DNA from 3 places in the Streptomyces sp. NPDC048521 genome. Region 1 is predicted to be linked to each of the others. Evidence: riboswitches for the same ligand, from Rfam matches in the RefSeq annotation. Region 1 holds a riboswitch; each other region holds the start of a gene.
The links. A riboswitch is a leader RNA that binds a small molecule or an ion and turns the genes downstream of it on or off. The one in region 1 is predicted to bind S-adenosylmethionine.

Region 1 (5,735 bases):
GCTGCCCACGTAGTTCAGCGGCGCGGATCCCGCGGGCAGGGCTCCGATGCCGATGACGAGCTTGCCGCTCTTGCGGACGGATGCGGGCAGTTCGGCGCTGATGGACTTCACCTCGGAGACCTTCAGCTCGGTCTCCTTGGCGGCCCCGTTGGACAGCTGTCCCACGGTGACCGTACCGGCGGCGTCGGTCCTGGCGGCGGCCTCGCTGTCGCCCCCGCAGGCGGCGAGCCCGGTGGCGAGGGTGGCGACGGCGGTCGCCGCGGTGATGCCGCGTATCAGGCTGCGTCGGGTGATGTGGGTAGGCATGGCTCGGCTGTCCTTGTCTCGCTGATGAGGGTGGTGGCGGTGATGTGGTGGGGGAGGTCGTGGGGGCGTCGCCGGGGAGGGGGTCAGAGCACCTTGGCGAGGAAGTCCCGGGTCCGTTCGTGCCGGGGCTTGTCCAGCACCTGACCGGGCGGGCCCTGTTCGACGATCCGGCCGCCGTCGATGAAGACGACCCGGTCGGCGACCTCGCGGGCGAAACCGATCTCGTGGGTGACGATGACGAGGGTGGTGCCGCTGGTCGCGAGGTCCTTGATGACGGCCAGCACCTCGCCGACGAGTTCGGGGTCGAGCGCGGAGGTCGGCTCGTCGAAGAGGATGACCCCGGGACGCAGGGCGAGGGCGCGGGCGATGGCGACGCGCTGCTGCTGCCCACCGGACAACTGCCGGGGGTAGGCGCCTGCCTTGCCGCCCAGGCCCACGCGTTCGAGCAGTTCGCGGGCCAGTTCCTGGGCCGCCGGCTTGGTCAGCCTGCCGGTGGCGGCGGGCGCGGCGGCGACGTTGTCGAGGACGGTCAGGTGCGGGAAGAGGTTGAAGTTCTGGAAGACGAAGCCGATCCGGCTGCGCTGGGCCAGGATGGCGCGCTCGCTGAGTTCCTTGAGCCTCCCTGGGCCCGCGCCCGTGGGGACCCCCGCTCCGTGCCGCTTCACGCCGATCAGTTCGCCGCCCACGCTGACGTGGCCGATCTCGGGCTTCTCCAGGTGGTTGACGACCCGGAGCAGGGTCGACTTGCCTGAGCCGGACGGCCCGAGGATCACGGTGACCTCGCCGGGGCGGATGGTCAGGTCGATGCCGTCGAGGACGCGGTGGGCGCCGTACCACTTGTGCACGTTGTGCACCTCGATCGCGGCGGGAGCGGCCTTCTCGAGGATGTGGGCGCTGGTCATACGGCGGCCTCCCTGCGCAGCCGGGCCCGCAGGTCGGCCAGGCCGGCCCGGGCTTTCTGCAGTGGTGTCGGCGGCAGGGTGCGCGTGGCGCCCCGGGCGTAGTACCGCTCGACGTAGAACTGGACGACGGAGACGGCGCTGGTCAGGATCAGGTACCAGACGGTGGCGACCAGCAGCAGCGGCACGATGTCACCGGGGTAGGTGTTGCCCATCGCCTGCACCGAGCCGAACAGGTCGAGCAGGGAGACGTAGAACACCAGGGACGTGCTCTTGATGAGGCCGATCAGCTGGTTGACGTAGTTCGGGGTGATGGACCTGAGGGCCTGCGGGAAGACGATCCTGCGGAACTGGTAGCCGTTGGGCAGGCCGAGCGCGGACGCCGCCTCGTGCTGTCCCTGGTCGACGGAGAGGAGACCGCCGCGGACCACCTCGGCCGCGTACGCCGCCTCATTGAGGCTGAGGCCGACGACGGCGATCGCCATGTCGGTGGCCAGCTTCGACTCGTCGAAGCTGACGAAGGCCGGGCCGAACGGCACACCCAGGCTCAACGTCTTGTACAGGGCGCTGAAGTTGTAGAGGAAGATCAGCACCACGATCAGCGGTACGGAACGGAACAGCCAGGTGTAGGTCCAGCTGACCGCGCGCAGCACCGGGCTTCCGGAGAGCCGGCCGAGCGCCAGCACGATCCCGCCGGCCAGACCCAGCACGGCGCTCAGGGCGGCGACTTCGAGGGTGACGAGGAGGCCGTCGAGAACGGTCGGGCGCAGGAACCAGTAGCGGAAGCGGTCCCACTGGTAGAAGGGGTTCGTGACCAGTCCGTGCAGGATCTGCGCGACGAGCACGAGGACGACGGCGGTGACGATCCACCGTCCTGGCCGACGCAGTGGCTGAACACGCTGTGCCGACAAGTTTCTTGACGGTGTGTCGGTGGGTGGCGCCTCGGCGAGGGAGAGGGCGGCGCCTGGGGGTTCACTCATGGCGGGCTCCGGCGGAATCGGACACCCCGGGACGGCGGCGAGCGAGCGTGGGTCACGACGGCGCATGACGGCACTACGGCACGAGGTGGCACACGGGAACGCGCGGAACCGGGAGCTGGGCGGGCAACGGCACACCACACGGAGGGTGTGCGTGACGAACGCGGGGGCTGGGAAGCGGGTGTCAGCCCCGACAGCGGGCAGAGCCCGGTGCGGTACACAGTGCGCTGTTGACGCGGAGCAGATCGACGGCGCGGTTCGCGACGAGGAGCTGGGCGTACGGCGGTACGCAGCCCTGGGGGCGGCTCGCGGCCGTCCTGGGAGCTGCGTACATGGCGTCACCTGTCACTGTTCCGGCCCCGTGGGGCCTCGCGCTTACCGAAAACGTCATCCGGTCCGGTCGTCACCTGGGGCACCCCACCGCGATGCGAGGGTTGCCGGTCAGCGAGCCAGGGCTTGGCGCTGACGCTCATGACCGTTCTGAGCCGTAAGTAAGGCAGTTGTCCGTTCGAATGTCAACGGCCGTCCGCGTAGTGGACTTACGACATTCGCTCTCACCTGCGGCAAGCGCCCGGAGCATCGCCCGCGTGGCCGACCCAGTCCAGGATCTGGACAGCCGCTCCGGCGGCCTCCAGGCCCTGGCAACGGCCGTGGTGGCGGCGGGAGATGCCGTCCAGGTCGAGGTGGCGGCCGAAGGCGGGGTGGGCGGCCAGGCGGCGGGCGTAGGCCCACAGGGCGCGGTGGTCGGCGATCCGGTGCACGGCGGAGGCGTCGAGGTGGCAGCGGTGGACGGTGTCGAGCTGCACGAGGGTCACCCACAGCTCGATGTCGGCGGCGGTGAGCAGGTCGCCGACCAGGTACTCCTCACCGGTCAGCCGTCGCTCCAGCCGGCCCAGGGTGTCGAGCAGCACGTCGAGGGCGGCGGCCTGCTCGGCGGGGTCGGCACCGGCGCGTCCGGCGCGCTGGGCGGCCTCCTCGATGCCCTCGGCGCACATCCGCTCGACCGCCTCGATCACCGACTCCGTGCCGCAGGGGTACAGGGAGGCCTGGTCGTCGCCCGGGAAGCGGTCCAGGTCGCGCAGGATGTCGGGGGCGTGGGTGCTCACGATGCGTCCGGACCAGTCGTCGCTGAGGACGGGCGCGAGGGCCGGGCCGGTGTAGTGGTGGGCGCTCGCCTCGTACAGCGGGCGCAGTGCCGTGTGGCCGCCGCCGGGACAGTCCGGGACGGCGGGCAGAACGGTGACCGGACAACTGCCGTCCAGGCCGAGGAGGCTGTGTCCGACGGCGAGGCGGAGTCCGTCGGGACAGGCGGTCGAGAGATGGAGCCGGTAGCGGTGGGGCACGGCGTAGTGGCCGCTGCGCGCGTCCCGGCCGATCCGGCCCCGGAAGCCGGGGGTGGATCGGCGGACGTGGGCAGCGGCGGTGAGCGGACTGACGGACATGCGTCTCCCCGGGTCATGGGTGTGCGGACGGGCGCGCCGACAGGCGCCGTCCTTCGATGAGGGCGAGGGGCCGGGCTCAGCGCCGGCCGCTGATGGCGCTGCAGACGCGCAGCAGGTCGATGTGGAGCCGGGAGGTGAGCAGGGGTGTGCGCAGCGGCGACCGGCCCGCTCGGCCGGTGACCGTATCGAGGCGCGCCATGATTCCCTACCTGTTCACTAGGATTCCCTACCTGGAGTGTCGATCCGGCTCCGTACGACGTCAAGGGGGCGTCCACACCTGGGACTCCGCGCGGACGACCAGGGGCCGGCCGGGCGAGCGGCGCCGGGCGCACGGGGTCTCCTCAGGGACTGCGACATGTGACATAGTACTGGCGTGGTGAAGCGACTGACCTGCGATGTCGTGGTCGTCGGAGCCGGGACGGTGGGCGCGGCGTGCGCGTGGTACGCCGCGCGGGCCGGCCTCGACGTGAGGGTGGTGGACCGGGGCCCGGTGGCCGGCGGCACCACCGGCGCGGGCGAGGGCAACCTGCTCGTCTCCGACAAGGAACCGGGTCCCGAACTGGACCTGGCCCTGCTGTCGGCTCGGTTGTGGGCGGACCTGGCGGGGGAACTGGGCAGGGCGATCGAGTACGAGCCCAAGGGCGGCCTCGTGGTCGCCTCGACGCCCGCCGCCCTGGCCGCGCTGGCGGACTTCGCCGCGGGGCAGCGGGCCGCCGGAGTCACGGCTGATCCGATCGACGGTCACGAACTCCACGGCCTGGAACCGCATGTGGCACCCGGCATGGCAGGCGGCGTGCACTACCCGCAGGACGCCCAGGTCATGCCCGCGCTGGCCGCCGCCCACCTGCTGCGCGCCTCCGGCGCCCGCCTGCACACCGGCCGGACGGTGACGGGAGTGCTGCGGGCGGCGGACGGCAGGGTGCGTGGCGTCCGCACCGACCGGGGCGACCTCCACGCGCCGGCGGTGGTGAACGCGGCCGGCACCTGGGGCGGCGATCTCGCGGCGCTCGCGGGCGTCCGGCTGCCGGTGCTCCCCCGGCGCGGCTTCGTGCTGGTCACCGAGCCGCTGCCCCGGATGGTCCGGCACAAGGTGTACGCCGCGGACTATGTGGCCGACGTCGCGAGCGACTCCGCCGCCCTGCGCACCTCGCCGGTCGTGGAGGGCACGGCCGCCGGACCGGTCCTGATCGGCGCCACCCGCGAACGGGTGGGGTTCGACCGCTCGTTGTCGCTCCAGGCGGTACGGGCGCTCGCGGCCGGGGCGATCGGGCTGTTCCCGTTCCTGGAGCGGGTCAGCGCGCTGCGGACGTACGCGGGCTTCCGGCCGTACCTGCCCGACCACCTGCCGGCGATCGGCCCCGACCCCCGGGCGCCCGGACTGTTCCACGCCTGCGGGCACGAGGGCGCCGGCATCGGACTCGCCACCGGCACCGGGCAGTTGATCGCGCAGACGCTCACCGGGAAGGCGGCGGAGCTGGATCTCGCCCCGTTCCGGCCGGAGCGGTTCGACACCGACGGGAGCGGGACGCCGTGAATCCGAGAGAGTTGGTCCGGGCCCGTCCGGGCGAGACCTTCACCGTCACCTTCGACGGCAGGCCTCTGCAGGCGCTGCCCGGCCAGACGGTGGCGGCGGCACTGTGGGCCGCGGGCGTCACGGCCTGGCGCAGCACCCGTGGCTCGGGCCGACCCCGCGGGGTCTTCTGCGGGATCGGGGTGTGCTTCGACTGCCTCGTGACGGTCGATGACCGCCCGAACCAACGGGCTTGCCTGGTGCCGGTGCGGCCGGGAGATGTGATCCGCACACAGGAGGGGACGGGCCACGACGATGACTGAACGACCTCACCTCGCCGTCATCGGCGCGGGCCCGGCCGGCCTCGCCGGGGCGCTGGCGGCCGCCGCACGGGGCGTCCACGTCACCCTCCTCGACGCGGCCGACCAGGCGGGCGGGCAGTTCTACCGGCAGCCCGCCCCGGCCCTCGGCGCACGCCGGCCACAGGCCCTGCACCACCAGTGGCGCACCTGGGAGCGGCTGCGGGACGGACTGGACCGGCACCTCGCCACGGGACGGATCCGTCACCTGACGGACCATCACGTCTGGTGTGCGCAGCGGG
Region 2 (5,735 bases), on a different contig from region 1:
AGAGAACCAGCCGTGATCACCGCGATCGTCCTCATCAAGACCAGCGTGGACCGGATCCCCGAGATCGCGGAGCAGATCGCCTCGCTGGAGAGCGTCAGCGAGGTCTTCTCGGTCACCGGCACCTACGACCTGATCGCCATGGTCCGGGTACGGCAGCACGAGGACCTGGCCGAGGTCATCCCCGGCCGGATCAGCAAGATCCCGGGTGTGGAGGGCACCGACACGCACGTCGCGTTCCGCACCTACTCCCAGCACGACCTGGAGGCCGCGTTCGCGATCGGCCTCGACAACTAGCAGGTGCGCGCTCCCGCCGTGAACGAGCGTGCGCGCACGGCGTCACGCGGCAGGCGGGAGTTCGACGACAGGGCCCAGGTCGGCCGGCCTCACACGGCCGGGACGCAGCGGCCGTCCTCGGTGCGGTAGGTCCACTTCGCGCCCTCGGCCACCAGCTCCTTGACCGCCGTGACGAACCGCTCCACGTGCTCGTCCGGCGTGCCCGCGCCGAAGCTCACCCGGACGGCGTTGAGGGACTTCTCGCCCGGGGCCGCCTCCGGTGCCCCGCACTCGCCCTGGCTCTGCGGGTCGCTGCCCAGCAGGGTGCGGACCAGCGGGTGGGCGCAGAAGAGGCCGTCGCGGACGCCGATGCCGTACTCGGCGGAGAGGGCGGCGGCGAAGTGGGAGCTGTTCCAGCCCTCGACGACGAAGGAGATCACACCGACGCGCGGGGCCTCGTCGCCGAAGAGGGAGAGGATCCGGACCTCCGGGACCTCGGCCAGGCCTTCGCGGACAGTGCGGACGAGGTGCTGCTCACGGGCGACGAGGCTGTCCCAGCCGGCCTCGGTGAGCGCCTTGCAGGCGGAGGCGATGGAGTAGGCGCCGATGACGTTCGGAGAGCCGGCCTCGTGGCGGGCGGCACTCTCGTGCCACTCCACGTCCACTCCCCCGTCGGTGCGCCGGGTGACCTTGCGGCTGGCGCCGCCGCCCGCCAGGTACGGCTCGGCCGCCCGCAGCCAGTCGGCGCGGCCGGCCAGGACACCGGAGCCGAACGGGGCGTACAGCTTGTGCCCGGAGAAGGCGACCCAGTCGACGCCCAGCTCACGGATGTCCACCGGGTGGTGCGGGGCGAGCTGGGCGGCGTCCAGGACGATCCGGGCGCCGTGCGCGTGGGCCGCGGCGGCCAGCTCGCGCACCGGCCACAGCTCGCCGGTGACATTGGAGGCTCCGGTGACGCAGACCAGGGCCGGGCGGTGGCCCCCTTCGATGGAGACAGTGCGGTCGGCGAGGGCCCGCTCCAGGGTCTCGACGGCCTGCCGCGGGGTGCGCGGGGCGTCGAGGTAGGTGACCTGCGCGTCCTGCCAGGGCAGCAGGGAGGCGTGGTGCTCGGTCTCGAAGACGAAGACCTGGCAGTCGGCCGGGAGCGTGCGGGCGAGGAGGTTGAGGGAGTCGGTGGTCGACCGGGTGAAGATCACCTGGTCGCTCTCCCGGCAGCCGAGGAACTCGGCGACGGCCTTGCGGGCGTTCTCGAACAGGTCCGTGGAGAGCTGGGAGAGGTAGCCGGCGCCGCGATGGACACTGCCGTAGTACGGGGCGTAGGCGGCGACGTCGTCCCAGACTCGCTGGAGGGCGGGGGCGCTGGCCGCGTAGTCGAGGGCCGCGTAGGTGACTTCGCCGCCCGTCACGAGCGGGACGGTGACATCCCGTCCCAGAACGGGCAGCGGGGCGCAAACGGTCTGGTCGGTGGCAGCGGTGGAGACGGACATGGGTGAACTCCCGTGTGAGCAGGCGGAACTCACCGCACGAGCGGACAGGGCTCGAGCGCGGATGAGGTGAAAAGGGGTGTGCGGAGGCGGGGCTCTGCGGCCCTATCGCATTCGCTTGCTCACGGAAGGCTCCCTCGATGACCAGGACCCCTGGTCCCGCGCTCGGTCAGAAGCGCGCGAGGGGTCCGCGCTTGCCGCAGACCTTGCTGTCTGCGACCTGGTCTTCACCCGGGGCACCCCGCCACGGACGGAGGGTTGCCGGACAGTCGGCCGGGGCCTCATGACTGTCGCTCATGACCTGGTCCAACATCCTGCCATACGATCTTCGGCGCGCAAGGCGCAGTCCACCATCCGGACTGCGCCGTACGTCGCACCGCACCGGGGTCAGGCGTTGCTCGCCGCCACCCACCGCTCCAGCGCCCGCTTGGCCGCGCCCGAGTCGATCGACTCCCGCGCCTCGGCCATACCGGCGCGCAGCTGGTCGGCGAGTGGGGCGTCCGTCGGCCGCAGGGCGGCCAGCGCGGCCGCCGAGTTCAGCAGTACCGCGTCCCGCACCGGACCCTGCTCGCCGTCCAGCAGGCGGCGGGCGACCTCCGCGTTGTAGGCCGCGTCGGCGCCGCGCAGGGCCTCCACGGGGACGAGGTCGATGCCCACGTCCCGCGGGTCGAAGGTCTCCTGCGTGACCTTGCCGTCGCGGACCACCCACACCTGGGAGGTGGCGGTGACGGTCAGCTCGTCCAGGCCGTCGTCGCCCCGGAAGACCAGCGCGGAGTTGCCGCGCTCGGCGAGGACACCGGCCACGATCGGCGCCATGCGCGGGTCGGCCACCCCGACCGCCTGGGCGCGCACCTTGGCCGGGTTGGTCAGCGGACCGAGCACGTTGAAGGTCGTGCGGATACCCAACTGGCCGCGCGCCGCGGCCACATGGCGCAGGGACGGGTGGAACCTCACCGCGAAGCAGATGGTGATGCCGGCCTCTTCGGCGACCTCGGCGACCCGCTTCGGGGTCAGGTTCAGGTTGATCCCGAGTTGCTCCAGGACGTCGGAGGACCCGGAGGCGGAGGACGCGGCGCGGTTGCCGTGCTTGACGACCTTCGCGCCGGTGCCCGCGACGACGATCGAGGACATCGTGGAGATGTTCACCGTCTTGGCGCCGTCGCCGCCGGTGCCGACGATGTCGACCGCCGGGCCGGGCACTTCGATCACGTTGGCGTGCTCGTACATCGTCCGGACGAGTCCGGAGATCTCCGCGACCGTCTCGCCCTTGGCCCGCAGCGCCACCATGAAGCCGGCGATCTGGGCGTCGGTCGCCTCGCCGCGCATGATCAGGTCCATCGCCCACGCGGTCTCGTCGGCGGACAGATCACGGCCCTCCAGCAGGCCGTTCAGCAGGGCGGGCCAGGAACGGCCCGCCGCGGTGTCGCCTCCAGCGGGGGTCACAGCGCTCATCAGCCGCTCCTGGTACACAGTCCTGCAAGGTCGTACACCACCCTATCCAGCCCGGGACACGGCGAAGGGCCCCGTCCGCAACCCGGACGGGGCCCTTCAGCGTGGCGTGGCGACGCGGGGATCAGTGGTGGCCGTGGCCGCTCGTGATCTCCTTGTACTCCTCGACGGTCGGCTTCGGGATCTGGTTGTCCTCGCCGTAGTAGGCGTTGGAGAGCTTCGCACGCAGCTTCTCCGAGCCCGTCACCTTGCGCTGGACACCGTTCTCGTCCACCGCCGGGCCGATCTCGGCCGGCTGGTACTGCTCGTGCGCGGTGAGCGTGTGCAGCTGCTCCTGGCTGAGCGGCTCGTGCACCTCGATGAACTCACCGTGCGGCAGCCGCTTGATGATGCCGGTCTCGCGACCGTGCAGCACCTTGTCGCGGTCGCGGCGCTGCAGACCCAGGCAGATCCGCTTGGTCACGAGGAACGCGACGACCGGTCCGACGAAGAACCCGATCCGGACGAACCAGGTGACGGCGTTGATCGACAGGTGGAAGTGCGTGGCCCACAGGTCGTTTCCGCCGCCGACCAGGGTGATCATGTAGACGGTCACCCAGGCGACACCGAAGGCGGTGCGGGTCGGGGCGTTGCGCGGGCGGTCCAGGATGTGGTGCTCGCGCTTGTCGCCGGTGACCCAGGACTCGAGGAACGGGTAGACCGCGATCAACGCGAGGACCAGCGGGAAGAGCACCAGCGGGATGAACACGCCCAGGACGAGCGTGTGACCCCAGAAGCTGATCTCCCAGCCCGGCATGAAGCGGATCAGGCCCTCGGCGAAGCCCATGTACCAGTCGGGCTGGGCGCCGGTGGACACCTGGTCCGGGCGGTAGGGACCGATGGCCCAGATCGGGTTGATCTGCGCGACCGCCGCGATGATCGCGATGACACCGAAGACCAGGAAGAAGAAGCCTCCGGCCTTGGCCATGTAGACCGGCAGCAGCGGCATGCCGACGACGTTCTTCTCGGACTTTCCGGGGCCCGCGAACTGCGTGTGCTTGTGGTAGAAGACCAGGATCAGGTGGCCGACCACCAGACCGAGCATGATGCCCGGCAGCAGCAGGATGTGGACCGAGTAGAACCGCGCCACGAAGTCGTGGCCCGGGAACTCCCCGCCGAAGAGGAAGAACGACAGGTACGTGCCGACGATCGGCACGGACAGGATCGCGCCCTCCATGAAGCGGACACCGGTGCCGGAGAGCAGGTCGTCCGGGAGCGAGTAACCGGTGAAGCCGGTGAACATGCCCAGGACGAACAGCAGGAAGCCGAACAGCCAGTTGATCTCACGCGGCTTGCGGAACGCGCCGGTGAAGAACACGCGCATCATGTGCACGAACATGCCGGCGAGGAAGATCAGCGCGGCCCAGTGGTGGATCTGCCGGACCAGCAGACCACCGCGCACGTCGAAGGAGATGTGCAGGGTCGAGCTGAACGCCTCGGACATCAGCTGTCCCTGGAGCGGGACGTAGCTGCCGTGGTACTCCACCTCGTTCATCGACGGGTGGAAGAACAGCGTCAGGTAGACACCCGTGAGGATGATGATGATGAAGCTGTAGAGGCAGACCTCGCCCAACATGAACGACCAGTGGTCGGGGAAGATCTTGCGCATGTTGGCCTTGGCCAGGGAGTAGATCCCGAGCCGGCCGTCGGCCCAGTCGGCGATCCGCTCGCCGGCCGGTGCCTTTCCGCGAGAGCGGCCCGCCGCGTCGGCGGCAGACGAGCTCTTCTCGTTCGGTGCAGTACTCATCCGCGCTCCCAGAATGCAGGACCGACGGGCTCCTCGAAGTCGCCGAGCGCCTGGAGGTAACCCTCACTGTCCACACCGATGCGCAGCTGCGGCAGGGCGTGGCCGGCGGGGCCGAAGATCACTCGGGCACCGTCGGAGAGGTCGAAGGTGGACTGGTGGCACGGGCACAGCACGTGGTGCGTCTGCTGCTCGTACAGCGAGATCGGGCAGCCGACGTGGGTGCAGATCTTGGAGAACGCGACGATGCCCTCGTGCGACCAGTCGAGCTCGCGCTTGTCCTTGATGTTGCCGGGCTGCAGCCGGACGATCATCAGGGCCGCCTTGGCGATCTCCGTCTGGAACTCCTCGTCCTTCTCCTCCAGGCCGTCGGGCATGGCGAAGGTGAGCGAGCCGACGGCGACGTCCTCGGGACGCAGCGGCTGGTTCGTGTTCATGTTGACCAGACGCTTGCCCTTGGCCCACAGCGTGTGGCGCAGCGTGCTGTGGGGCAGCGGGCCGAGGTCACGCAGCAGCATGACGCCGGAGAGCGGCACCAGGGTGAGCGCCCCGAGCATCGTGTTGCGGATCAGCTTGCGGCGGCCGAGCGCCGATTCCTTGGCGCCCTGACGGAAGTCGTCGTGGACCTTCGTGCGCACATCGGCCGGAGCCTCGATGGCGTGCCGCTCGTCGGCGATCTCCACGTCGGACATCAGGGTGCGGGCCCAGTGGACCGCGCCCGCGCCGATGCAGAACAGCGCCACACC
Region 3 (5,735 bases), on a different contig from region 1:
GTGGCGGCGGTCCGCGCCGAGCTGCCGGGCCTGCTGGACCGCGTCGGCGCCTGGCAGGGCACGTGGATCGAGGAGAAGGGCCGGGCGGTCGCGGTCCACACCCGCCGCGCCGAGGACCCCCAGGCCGCGTTCGAGGCCCTGCGGGAGCCCCTCACCGACCTCGCCACCCGCCACGGCCTGATCGTCGAGCCCGGCCGGATGGTGCTGGAACTGCGCCCGCCCGGCATGGACAAGGGCGTCGCGCTCGGCGAGTACGTCCGCACGGTCGGCGCCGAGTCGGTCCTCTACGCCGGCGACGACCTGGGCGACCTCCCCGCCTTCGCCGCGGTGGACAAACTCCGCTCCGACGGCGTCCCCGGCCTCCTGGTGTGCAGCGGCAGCACGGAGGTCACCGAACTGGCCGAACGGGCCGACCTGGTGGTGGACGGCCCGGCGGGGGTCGTGGACCTGCTGCGGCGGCTGGCGGCTCAGCTGGACTGATCGTCCAGGGCGTGCAACTGGTCCAGGAACCACCGAGCGGGCGGCAGCGCCGTCGCCGCGGCGGCCAGCCTCTCCGACCGTTCCGCCCGCTCCTCAACCGGCAGGGTCAGTGCCTCGTGCAAGGCGTTCGCCGTGCCCGCGATGTCGTACGGGTTCACCACGATCGCGTCCCCGCCCAGTTCCTCGTACGCCCCCGCCTCCCGTGACAGCACCAGCGCGCAGCCCTCGTCCGAGACGACCGGGATCTCCTTGGCGACCAGGTTCATGCCGTCCCGGATGGGGTTGACCAGCGCCACGTCGGCGAGCCGGTACGCGGCCAGCGAGCGAGCGAAGTCGTCCTTCACATGCAGCACCACCGGAGTCCAGTCGGCCGTCCCGTACCGTGCGTTGATCTCCTCCGCCACCCGCTGCACCTCGGCCGTGTACTCCCGGTACACGGCGAGATCCTGCCGGGACGGGTACGCGAACGCCACGTGGACGACCCGCTCGCGCCACTCGGGGCGGTCCTCCAGCAGCTGCCGGTACGCCAGCAGTCCGCGCACGATGTTCTTCGACAGTTCCGTGCGGTCGACGCGGACGATCGCCTTGCGTCCCTCGCCGATCTCCTCCCGCAGCGTCGCCATCCGCTCGTCCACGTCCGGTTCGTGGGCCCGCTTGCGCAGGAAGTCGGCGTCCGCGCCGAGCCCGTGCACGCCGATCCGCGTGCCCGAGGGGATCGCGGGCCCCAGCACCGCGTGACAGCAGTCCTTGAACGCGTTCGCCCACCGGTGCGTGAGGAACGCCGCCCGGTCCGCGCCCAGGATGCCGGTGAGCAGTTCGGCGGCGATGTCGTCGGGCAGCAGGCGGAAGTAGTCCGGCGGCGCCCACGGGGTGTGCGAGAAGTGGCCGATGCGCAGGTCAGGGCGGAGCCGGCGCAGCATCCGGGGCGCGAGGGCCAGGTGGTAGTCCTGGATCAGCACCGCCGCGCCCTGGGCGGCCTCCTCGGCCAGCGCCTCGGCGAACGCCCGGTTGTAGGCCTCGTACGACGCCCACTGCCGCCGGAACTCGGCGTCGAAGACCGGCTCCAGCGGGGTCTGGTACAGCAGGTGGTGGACGAACCAGAGCACCGAGTTGGCGATGCCGTTGTACGCGTCGGCGTACACGGTCGCGTCGATGTCGAGCATCCGCACCCGCTGCCCGCCGGTCTCCTCGACCGGCAGCAGTCCGCCGTCCGCGCGCCGTACGGCCTCCCGGTCGCCGTCGCCGAGCGCGGCGCACACCCACACCGCGTTGGCGTCCGGCCCGATGGCCGACAGCCCCGAGACCAGCCCGCCGCCGCCCCGTCGGGCCTGCAGCGAGCCGTCCTCGCGGACCTGATACGAAACCGGGCCGCGATTGGACGCGACCAGCACCTCAGCACCGTCCGTGGAAGCCATACGCCTCAACCTAGCCCGGCCCGGAAACGCTCAAACGTACGGTCCACCCCGGAAGGGGGCCGTATACAGCCGTTCTTCCGCGTTCACGCGACTCACGCCACCCGGCGCGCCGCGTACTCCGCGATCTCCGCCATCGGCGGCCGTTCCTCGGTGTCCACCGAGTAGGTGCGCGGCTCGAACCCGTCCTCGCCCCGCTCGAACTGGGTCAGGGCGGGCCGGACCAGGTGTCCGCGGGCCAGCCGCAGCTGGGCGGTGCGGTAGATCGCCGCCGCCATCCGGCCGAGCGCCTGCCCGTCCTGGTGCCGGTGCTTGCGCACCCCCACGTCCACCTGGGCCAGCGCGTCGAGTCCGACCAGGTGCAGGGCGTCCACCAGCATGCCCAGTTCGACGCCGTAGCCGACGGGGAACGGCAGTTGTTCCAGCAGGGAGCGGCGGGCCGCGTACTCGCCGCCCAGCGGCTGCACGAAGCCGGCCAGCTGGGGCCAGTGCATGTTCAGCAGGGGGCGGGCCATCAGCTCGGTGACCCGGCCGCCCTGGCCCGCCCGCCGCCCGCCACCGCCCTTGTGCGCAGCGCCTTCGGCGCCCACCTCCTCGTCGCCGCCGAGCGGGCGGTCGTACATGCCCTTGACCAGGTCCACCTCGGGGTCGGTGAGCAGCGGGCCGACGATTCCGGAGACGAAGTCGGAGGAGAACTCCTTCAGGTCCGCGTCGATGAAGCAGAGAATGTCCCCGCTGGTGACGAGCAGCGAGCGCCAGAGCACCTCGCCCTTGCCGGGGACGGCGGGTATGCGGGGCAGGATGTCGTCGCGGTGGACGACCCGGGCGCCCGCGGCGGCGGCGACCGCGGAGGTGCGGTCGGTGGAGCCCGAGTCGACGACGACGACCTCGTCGACGAGCGGGACCTGCTCCACGAGGTCGTGACGGATGACCGCGACGATGTCGCCGACCGTCTCCTCCTCGTTGAGCGCGGGCAGCACGACACTGATCGTCTGCCCCGTGCGCTGCTTGGCGGCCAGTATCCGGTGGAGAGGGCGATCGGTCACGGACCAGGAGCGGGTGGCCAGCCAGCGCTCGACTTCTTCCAGCACGGTCTGCGGCTCCTCACTGTTCGTGATCACACACGGTGACGCCGTGCGGCGTCCCTGTGATCCATCTCGCGGTTCGGACGACTATCTCAACTGTCCTGGCCGTCGGTTACAGTCTTGAACAACGCCGATGACCATCGCATGTCGGGGGTCACGGGCGTCCACAACCGCATACAGCTCATCCAGAGGGGCAGAGGGACACGGCCCGGTGAAGCCCCGGCAACCCTCCAGCCGGTTCTCGTAGATCAGACTGATCGGTTCTGATCGTCTCCGCGAGGCTCCCGGCTAGGGAAGGTGCCAAATCCGTCTCACGGCGAGATGCGTCGTGAGGAAGATGAGGAGAAAGGGCCTCGCCTCCATGGCTGTGCAGACAGTTGCAAGCACCGGCAATCCCACCGTCGACCTCGGTCCCGCCGCGGCACTGAGCTGTCGCGAGTGCGGTCACCGCGTGCCCCTCGGCCCGGTCTTCGCGTGCGAGGAGTGTTTCGGCCCGCTGGAGATCGCCTACGACTTCTCCGCCTACGACACCGAAGAGCTGCGTGCGCGCATCGAGGCGGGCCCCGCGAACATCTGGCGTTACGCGCCCCTGCTGCCCGTCCCCGCCGACGTGGCCGGCAAGCCCAACCTCAACCCGGGCTGGACCAAGCTCGTCAAGGCCGACAACCTGGCCCGCGAGCTGGGCGTCACCGGCGGCCTGTACGTGAAGGACGACTCCGGCAACCCGACGCACTCCTTCAAGGACCGCGTCGTCGCCCAGGCCCTGGAGGCCGCCCGCGCCTTCGGCTTCACCACCCTCTCCTGCTCCTCCACCGGCAACCTCGCCGGTGCGGTCGGCGCCGCGGCCGCCCGGGCCGGCTTCCGTTCCTGCGTGTTCATCCCGCACGACCTGGAGCAGGGCAAGGTCGTCATGGCCGCGGTCTACGGCGGCGAACTCGTCGGCATCGAGGGCAACTACGACGACGTGAACCGCTTCTGCTCCGAGCTGATCGGCGACCCGGCCGGCGAGGGCTGGGGCTTCGTCAACGTCAACCTGCGGCCCTACTACGCGGAGGGCTCCAAGACCCTGGCGTACGAGATCTGCGAGCAGCTCGGCTGGCAGCTGCCCGACCAGATCGTGGTCCCGATCGCCTCCGGCTCCCAGCTCACGAAGATCGACAAGGGCCTGCAGGAGCTGATCAAGCTCGGGCTGGTCGAGGACAGGCCGTACAAGATCTTCGGTGCGCAGGCCGAGGGCTGCTCGCCGGTGTCCACCGCCTTCAAGGCCGGCCACGACGTGGTCCGCCCGCAGAAGCCGAACACCATCGCCAAGTCCCTCGCCATCGGCAACCCGGCCGACGGCCCGTACGTCCTCGACATCGCGCGCCGCACCGGCGGTGCCGTGGAGGACGTGACGGACGCGGAGGTCGTCGACGCCATCAAGCTGCTGGCCCGCACGGAGGGCATCTTCGCGGAGACGGCGGGCGGTGTGACCGTCGGCGTCACTCGCAAGCTGCTCAAGGACGGCGTGCTGGACCCGGCGAAGACCACGGTCGTCCTCAACACCGGCGACGGCCTGAAGACCCTCGACGCGGTGGCCGGCACCGGCCTCACCGCCACCATCCGCCCGACCCTGGACTCCTTCCGAGAGGCTGGCCTCGCATGAGCGTGACCGTTCGCATCCCGACCATCCTGCGCACCTACACCGGCGGCCAGGCCGAGGTCACGGCCGAGGGCGGGACCCTCGCCGAGGTCATCGAGAACCTGGAGAAGAACCACACGGGGATCGCCGCCCGGGTGCTGGACGACCAGGGCAAGCTGCGCCGGTTCGTCAACGTCTACGTCAACGACGACGACGTCCGCTTCGAGCAGGGCCTCGAGACGGCGACCCCCGACGGCGCCGGCGTCTCGATCATTCCGGCCGTCGCCGGCGGGTGCTGACCGAATGACCGATCATTACCTTCGGTAACAGTGGTTACGTATTGTTCATCGGATTGCCCCTTCCGTGAGAGAAGCGGAGGGGGCAATTCTGTGTGATTGAGCGCGGTAGAGTTGGGGAACACGGTCGCGGCCTTCGGGTTGCGGGCCCTGGATTCACGCCGCACAGCCCGACAAGAAGTAGCCAAAGTATGCGGGTTTTATGCGGCTTTTGTTCTTTTTGTGGAGCCCGACTTGCCCTGAATTCGGGCGAATTCTCGGCACATTCCGGGCCGTGCCCTTCCGGAATTCTCGTCCGATTGACCTGTTGCAGACGGCAGTTGGACAGATACATTCAGCCGCGGTCGACGCGTTCCGGCGCACGCCCCCGTCCGATGGGGGGCGAGGTCTGACCCGGGTCCGCGAAGTGCGGATCTGTGCAAGGGCCAGTAATAGGGGAGTTAGGCATGGCTCAGGGCACCGTCAAGTGGTTCAACGCGGAGAAGGGGTACGGCTTCATCGCGGTCGACGGTGGTGCGGACGTCTTCGTCCACTACAGCGCCATTCAGATGGACGGCTACCGCACCCTGGAAGAGGGCCAGCGGGTGGAGTTCGAGATCTCGCAGGGCCAGAAGGGCCCGCAGGCCGACATGGTTCGCCTCAGCGCCTGAACGTTTCTTGTCACGAAGGGCCCGCACCGGCACAGGGTGCGGGCCCTTCGTCATGCCCCGGCGCCCCGGGGTCCGCGGACGGCCGGGCGCCCCTGTACCCCCGGAGGCGCTTGCACTCGACCATGCCGAGTGCTAATCATTGCGTTAGCACTCTGAAGGTGAGAGTGACAGTGAAGGACCGGGTCGGTGAG

Region 2: it holds a riboswitch for S-adenosylmethionine, as region 1 does, so the genes downstream of both, ACGFRF_RS40690 (aminotransferase class V-fold PLP-dependent enzyme) here and ACGFRF_RS35440 (amino acid ABC transporter permease) in region 1, are expected to answer to the same signal.
Region 3: it holds a riboswitch for S-adenosylmethionine, as region 1 does, so the genes downstream of both, thrC (threonine synthase) here and ACGFRF_RS35440 (amino acid ABC transporter permease) in region 1, are expected to answer to the same signal.

Annotation. Positions count from the first base shown of each region.
Region 1 is NZ_JBICWR010000022.1:41,875-47,609, forward strand. Features, by position in the region: gene ACGFRF_RS35430 (ABC transporter substrate-binding protein) at 1-306, opposite strand, end outside; gene ACGFRF_RS35435 (amino acid ABC transporter ATP-binding protein) at 390-1,208, opposite strand; gene ACGFRF_RS35440 (amino acid ABC transporter permease) at 1,205-2,185, opposite strand; SAM riboswitch class IV at 2,549-2,659, opposite strand; gene ACGFRF_RS35445 (glutathione S-transferase C-terminal domain-containing protein) at 2,737-3,624, opposite strand; gene ACGFRF_RS35450 (putative leader peptide) at 3,701-3,823, opposite strand; gene ACGFRF_RS35455 (NAD(P)/FAD-dependent oxidoreductase) at 3,998-5,158, shown strand; gene ACGFRF_RS35460 ((2Fe-2S)-binding protein) at 5,155-5,457, shown strand; gene ACGFRF_RS35465 (NAD(P)/FAD-dependent oxidoreductase) at 5,450-5,735, shown strand, end outside.
Region 2 is NZ_JBICWR010000035.1:36,544-42,278, forward strand. Features, by position in the region: gene ACGFRF_RS40680 (rhomboid family intramembrane serine protease) at 1-16, shown strand, start outside; gene ACGFRF_RS40685 (Lrp/AsnC family transcriptional regulator) at 13-294, shown strand; gene ACGFRF_RS40690 (aminotransferase class V-fold PLP-dependent enzyme) at 384-1,760, opposite strand; SAM riboswitch class IV at 1,943-2,059, opposite strand; gene trpD (anthranilate phosphoribosyltransferase) at 2,145-3,209, opposite strand; gene ACGFRF_RS40700 (cytochrome bc complex cytochrome b subunit) at 3,331-4,992, opposite strand; gene ACGFRF_RS40705 (Rieske 2Fe-2S domain-containing protein) at 4,989-5,735, opposite strand, start outside.
Region 3 is NZ_JBICWR010000004.1:132,337-138,071, forward strand. Features, by position in the region: gene otsB (trehalose-phosphatase) at 1-480, shown strand, start outside; gene ACGFRF_RS11565 (trehalose-6-phosphate synthase) at 468-1,895, opposite strand; gene ACGFRF_RS11570 (glucosyl-3-phosphoglycerate synthase) at 1,988-2,983, opposite strand; SAM riboswitch class I at 3,156-3,321, shown strand; gene thrC (threonine synthase) at 3,339-4,622, shown strand; gene ACGFRF_RS11580 (MoaD/ThiS family protein) at 4,619-4,897, shown strand; gene ACGFRF_RS11585 (cold-shock protein) at 5,341-5,544, shown strand.